DNA from 3 places in the Solibacillus sp. FSL R7-0668 genome. Region 1 is predicted to be linked to each of the others. Evidence: riboswitches for the same ligand, from Rfam matches in the RefSeq annotation. Region 1 holds a riboswitch; each other region holds the start of a gene.
What was found. Region 1 has a riboswitch for lysine ahead of MKX47_RS09800 (transporter substrate-binding domain-containing protein). Riboswitches for the same ligand answer to the same signal wherever they lie in the genome.
Positions count from the first base shown of each region.

Region 1 (2,281 bases):
TGAGATAACACTTAATACAGAGGAATCTTTAATATTCATGACGAATTGGTTGCCTGTTGCCGGTAAAATATTGCGCGCGACTTGCGGAATAACGATATGAATCATCGTTTGTAAGTGGTTCATACCGATCGCTTGAGCTGCTTCAAATTGCCCCTTGTCGATGGACATAATGCCTCCGCGCACATATTCGGCCATATAAGCACCTGTATTTAAACTAATGACGATTGACGCAGCTAAGAAACGGTCAATATCAATACCTAAGTATACTAAGCCGTAAAATACGACCATCGCCTGAACAATCATTGGCGTACCACGGAATATTTCAACATAGGCCGTTAATAAAAAGTTAAAGATTTTTAAAAGAATAGTTTTGGCATTGCGTTTACGCTGTGGAATTGTATGCATAATACCGATAAAAAAGCCTATGAATGTTCCAAAAATTGTACCGATAATTGCCAGTAATAATGCTGTCCATGCACCGCGTAGGAATAAATCCCAGTTGTTTGTAAACAAGCTCCATACAGATTCTAAAAATACCATCGAGTTGTCCTCCTTCTACTTTCACACTTTTTAGGATAAAAGTGTATCCTAAAATCACAAAAGGTTGTCTCGCACGTTTGCCGGCAAGACAACCTATTTGTTTAGCAACTTACTGAGCTGCTGGTTGGTTTGCAATTGCGTCTTCCATCATTTTTTGACGCTCTTCATCCGAAATTTCTGCTAATACTTTGTTGATTTGCTCTGTTAACGACGAGCCCTTTTTAAGACCTACTGCAATCGCCGTTGCGGATGGATCTGCCTCGAAATTTGGCTCTGGAACGATATATTTAATGTTTTCTAATGCCATTTCAGCAGAGATGCCTTCTGGACGCTCTGATACATAGCCATCAATAGCACCTGATTGTAATTGTACGCGCATCGCACCGAAGTCCGTACCAGCTACTTGCTTTTTGACACCTGGAATTTGATCAACTACATCATAGTGTGTTGTTGCTTGTTGACCCGTAATTTTAGCACCTGAGAAGTCTTCTAATGTTTCGGCATTTGCATAAGGGCCATCTTCTTTTACTACAATTACATAATCACTTGTGTAATAGTTTTCAGTGAAGTCGATTGTTCCTTTACGCTCAGGCGTTGGTGACATCCCCGCGATTACGACATCAATGGCACCTGATTGTAATGAAGGGATTAAGCCGTCCCAATCCGTTTTCACGATTTCTAGCTTCATCCCTAAACCATCAGCAATTTTCTTCGCAAATTCTACGTCATAGCCTGCTGCAAATTCCTTAGAGTCTTTAATCGCTACCCCACCGTTCGCATCATCTTTTTGCGACCAGTTGAATGGTGCATAGGCTGCTTCCATTCCGACTTTTAAAACCTTTTGATCCGTACCAGAAGTACTAGTAGTTCCCTCATCTTCTGTACCACATGCTGCTAATACGAGCATTGTCATCATGGCTGTTAAGAATATTAATAGCTTCTTTTTCATAGCATTTCTCTCCTTATTTTTTAATTTTTGGGTTTTATGTATACTAAAAACGACCTAAAAGAAGTCTTTAGGTCGTTATACGTGTACAGTTAGCCCAAATCCTCTACATTCCCTTTTTGAGATAGCACAACTCAATCATCCGGGGTGACGATTGAGACAGTTCTGCACTTATTCACTGCAGACCCAGCATTATTAACTCGAGCTTTAATAACACTTCGGCGACATTTCCTTCTTTCAAACTTCTTAGCCAGCTCATTGGCTCCATCAAAACTAATAAATATCGCGCCTCTACCTCACAAGTTTGTGAGGTTTTGTTATGAAATTGATATGTTAATCTTACATGAGTGACACAATTTCGTCAATAAGCAATTTTCGAAAAGTTGTTTCTATTTATTACTATTCCTTGTTACAACAAGTTATGCTTAAAAATTGCTGAAATAGTATCTACTATTGCAATGTGGGTTCATTTATGCACTTAAGTTTTTAAAAAAGCCCTTTATACTACTCAAATCCATATCAAATTCATGATAAATTCCTACTTTTCATGGCGCACTCTTATTTACTAAAACCATTTACATGGGCAAATTTAGATTTGTTATATATAATATTGTTCTCTTAAACGGATGCTTAGGTGTTTTAAATGGAAATTACTTTGTGAAAGAATCAAAAGTATCAAAATTTAAGTTTTCATGTATTAATTATTTTATTTTCCCCATAATAATCCTTGTATGAATATGAAAATGAAAGGAAGATGGAGTTTGGGAATACTATCTGGAAACCCTAAAGATGAAC
Region 1 covers NZ_JBBOUU010000001.1:2,015,988-2,018,268, forward strand. Annotated here, with positions in the region: gene MKX47_RS09795 (amino acid ABC transporter permease) at 1-540, opposite strand, end outside; gene MKX47_RS09800 (transporter substrate-binding domain-containing protein) at 650-1,489, opposite strand; lysine riboswitch at 1,604-1,788, opposite strand; gene MKX47_RS09805 (DUF3231 family protein) at 2,248-2,281, shown strand, end outside.

Region 2 (2,281 bases), 740 kb from region 1:
ATTCGATACCATCCCCGAACCTACAATAGATACTTTCGCTAAGCCTACTTCAAAATCAGCAAAGCTAAAGCCTAAGGATAATTTACTTGCCTCTAACACGCGTAAGCTTTCTGCAAACTCTTCCTTTGCAATGGTGAAGGAGATCGTTGGCTTTATACCATCTATCACTGCTTGCACAATAATATCCACATTGATTTCATTTTCTGCTAACGTATTGAATACCTCTGCTAATGATGCGGTTTCATAAGAATTATAGCCGATTGTCAAACGAATAATATCCGATTCATACGCAACACCGCGCACAATTAAGTTTTTTTCCATGTCTACATCTCCTTTAATTAACGTCCCATCCACGTCCTGCTCATTTGAACGAATGACAAGCGGTATTTCAAATTGCTTTGCTAACTCTACCGCACGAGGATGTAGGATATGTGCACCTAAATTTGCAAATTCAAGCATTTCATCAAATGAAATTTCCGGTAATTTTCGGGCATGCGCCACGACTTGAGGATCAGCGGTATAAATACCATCCACATTGGAATAAATCTCTACGCGCTCTGCTTCTAGCGCTACTGCAAGTGCAACTGCTGAAGTTTCCGAGCCACCCTTTCCAAATGTTGTAATATCCTTCGCCTCCGTTATCCCTTGAAAGCCAGACACAACGACAATTTCACCTCGAGCTAAATGTGCTTGAATACGACACACATCAACGTCTTCTACTCGTGCATTTCGATGCGTATCATTCGTTTTAATCCCCGCTTGCCACCCAGAAAGTGATACTGCTTTTCCGCCTAGTTCTTGTATGGCCATCGTTAATAACGCACTGGTCATTTGCGCTCCAGTAGCAATTAATACGTCCATTTCACGCTTTGAAGGCTCATCCGTAATATCATGCGCAAACTGCCGTAGCTCTCGTCGAATCGAAGCCATCGAAGAAACCACAACAACTAAGTGTATGCCTCTTGCCTGCTCCTTTATTACTTTTTTTGCGACATCCCTAATTTTTTCGGCTGTCGTGATTGCCGGACCACCAAATTTTGCAATAATTGTTTGCATGCATTTGCACTCCTTTTGTTGTACTATTTTCTATCCATCAAAAAAGCGACCTTCCATGTTCATGGAAAGTCGCCGTCAAGACAAATATAATGAAAATATCTTTTAGGATAGCTCTCCAGAACATCATGCTCTGACAGCCTTACATCTCTTAAATGCAAAACCAGCAAAATACGTGACCAATACGCACTTCACTTCGGCAGTCTCCCCTTTCGATTGCTTTCTTTGGAAATGGCCTTCCTCCAGCAATGTACTATTGAATACTGCACCTCTATCGTTCGAATATATAGAATTATCAATAGTTTAGCATAGCTCTAGTTCGATTTCAATGACGGGTTATGAAAGTGTTGATAAATCGCCTCTGCTAGCTTTGGTGGCATACCCGCTTCATGTAATTGTAACTCACTTGCCTCACGTATTTTTTTCACCGAGCCAAAATGTTTCATCAATTGTTGCTTACGCTTTGGCCCGACACCATCAATTTCATCTAGTACAGATTGAATTGCATTTGTTTGGCGTTGCTGACGTAAAAACGTAATCGCAAATCGGTGTACCTCATCTTGAATGCGCTGCAATAAATAAAATCCGTCACTAGTACGCTTTAATGGTACGACTTCAGGTGGGTTACCAAATAATAGCTGTGACGTATTATGCTTGTCGTCCTTTGCAAGACCAGCAATTGGAATTATGAGACCCAGCTCGTCTTCAATCACTTCACGTGCCACTTCCATTTGCCCTTTCCCACCATCGATTACGATTAAATCTGGTAACGGCAAATTTTCACGAAGTACGCGCGTATAGCGACGGCGTACGACCTCTGCCATCGCCCCATAATCATCATGCTTTGCGGCTTCACGCGTTTTGTATTTACGGTATTCTTTTTTAGCCGGCTTCCCATCTATAAAAACAACCAGCGCTGACACGGGATCCGCTCCGTGCATATGGCTATTATCAAACGCTTCAATTCGTAAAGGAATCGAAATATTCATCGCTTCTGCCAATGCTTCACAGGCACCAATTGTTCGCTCTTCTTGACGTTCAATTAGCTGGAATTTTTCTTGAATGGCTATGCCTGCATTTTTCATTGCTAAATCAACGAGCTCTTTTTTCGAACCTCGTTTCGGAATGATTACCTTTGTATTTAAAAGCTTTTGCAAAATCGATTCGTCAATTGTATGAGGGACAAAAATTTCTTTCGGCAAAAGATGATTCGAAGGCTCATAAAAAC
Region 2 covers NZ_JBBOUU010000001.1:2,754,692-2,756,972, forward strand. Annotated here, with positions in the region: gene MKX47_RS13785 (aspartate kinase) at 1-1,056, opposite strand, end outside; lysine riboswitch at 1,157-1,335, opposite strand; gene uvrC (excinuclease ABC subunit UvrC) at 1,368-2,281, opposite strand, start outside.
Region 2: another riboswitch for lysine. It lies ahead of MKX47_RS13785 (aspartate kinase); the one in region 1 lies ahead of MKX47_RS09800 (transporter substrate-binding domain-containing protein).

Region 3 (2,281 bases), 1.7 Mb from region 1:
GTACCAGTCAATGCTGTCTCCCATAAAGGCCATATAATTTTGCCCTAATACGACAATCATACAAAGCGCAAATGCAAATAACGGTCCAAATGGGAAGAATTTCGAAACGTACGGTAAGTCGCTTAATGAGTTGCCCTGTGCAACATACGCGCGACGGAAGCGGTAATGACTAATCGCAATACCTAGCCAAGCGATGAAGCCTGACAGCCCCGAAGCATTTAATAACCATATATAGACAACCCCATCACCGAAGAAGGATGCTAAAAAGGACAGACAGCCTACTGCCATTGTCGCTAATAATGCATAAATCGGAACACCACGTGTATTGACCTTTTGGAAAATCTTTGGCGCTTTTCCGTCCACTGATAATTGGAATAGCATACGGCTTGCTGCATATAACCCCGAGTTACCAGCAGAAAGCATCGCTGTTAAAATAATGGCATTCATAACGGATGCCGCAAATGCAATACCTAAGTTTTCAAATACTAATGTAAATGGACTCGTCGCAATATCCTCTGATAGTAAACGTGAATCCGTATATGGAATTAATAAACCAATCGCACCAATGGCGAAAATGTAGAATAATAAAATACGCCAAAACACAGAACGTACTGCTTTTGGAATATTTTTTGCTGGATCATCTGTTTCCCCAGCCGTAACACCTAGCATTTCAGTTCCTTGGAATGAGAAGCCAGCTGCTAAGAAAATACCGAACATGGCCAGGAAGCCGCCGTTAAACGGTGCATCATCAGCAAAGAAGTTTTTGAAGCCTACTGGATCATTTCCTCCTAATAGACCAAAAATCATTAAGAAGCTGACAATGATGAACACAATCACCGTGACAACCTTAATCATTGCAAACCAATACTCTGCCTCACCGTAAGCCTTTACGGATAATAAATTAAACGTTAATACGACAACAATAAATAAAACGGTCCATACTAATGATGAACTATCTGGGAACCAATATTTCATAATTAACGATACGGCTGCGATTTCAGCAGCAATCGTAATGGCCCAGTTATACCAATAATTCCAGCCTAGCGCAAAGCCTAATGCCGGATCAACGAATTTTGTTGCGTACGTACTAAATGATCCTGAATTTGGCATGAATGCAGCCATCTCCCCAAGTGATGTCATTAGGAAGTACACCATAACCCCAATTAATGCATAGGCAAGTAAGGCACCACCTGGGCCAGCCTGTGCAATCGCACCACCAGACGCTAAAAATAGCCCCGTACCAATTGTTCCACCTAGCGAGATCATCGTAACATGACGACTTTTTAATCCACGCTTCAGCACTGGTTTGTTACCAAGCTGATTGATTTTATTTTCACTCATGACTAAATCTCCTTGTAATGCTTTTTGGTAAAATGAAAAGCCGCCACAAGTTATGTGACGGCTTATTAAAACCTCAGAACTTGAAAGATAGCTCAACACATGCACGACACATGTGACAGTTCTGTTCCTTATCGAAAACAGCCCCAGCATTGTTTTTAAGAAGAAAAACAACACTTCGGCAAACATTCCTTTCATAAAGCTTCACCGATTCTTCCCAATCTCCGCTATACTAATCTTAATGTTTGCGACCTCTACCTCACTTTCATGAGGTATACCTATTTAATTCAACAATGTAAATCAGTCTATCATAACAACTTTTTGATAGCAATGACTTTGAATTTTTCTTACTTTTTAGAGAATTCACTCTTCTATTGCGAGTTGTTATAGTAACAATTATTTAGAGAAGGAGCTAGATTATGAATACCGAACAAGTAAATTATCAAAGCAAAAAAATACTATCAAACAAGCAGTTGTTATTTTTTATGATTGTCATTTTTTTATTTGCTTCAACATTACGAGCACCGATCACCGTTGTTGGTCCAATTACCTCATTTATTCGTGATGGACTAGAAATTTCAAATGGGTTAGCGGGCTTTCTAACAACGATTCCACTATTAGCTTTTGCTGTGGTGTCACCATTTGCGCCGCGTATTGCACGAAAATTTGGCATGGAGTGGACACTATTTTATTCAGTGATTTTATTGTGTACAGGTATTATTTTACGTTCGATTGGCGTAACATCATTGCTTGTACTTGGGACAGTATTAATTGGCGTAGCAATTGCCTTTGGTAATGTGCTCATTCCGAGTTATTTTAAATTAAAATTCCCATTACATATTGGTTTGTTAACGGGTATTTATACAGTGTCCATGAATATTTCATCTGGGGTTGCAGTTGGATTAAGTTTTCCAATTGCCCAATCTGCTGGCTGGCAAATTGC
Region 3 covers NZ_JBBOUU010000001.1:288,410-290,690, reverse strand. Annotated here, with positions in the region: gene MKX47_RS01430 (amino acid permease) at 1-1,341, opposite strand, end outside; lysine riboswitch at 1,422-1,603, opposite strand; gene MKX47_RS01425 (CynX/NimT family MFS transporter) at 1,758-2,281, shown strand, end outside.
Region 3: another riboswitch for lysine. It lies ahead of MKX47_RS01430 (amino acid permease); the one in region 1 lies ahead of MKX47_RS09800 (transporter substrate-binding domain-containing protein).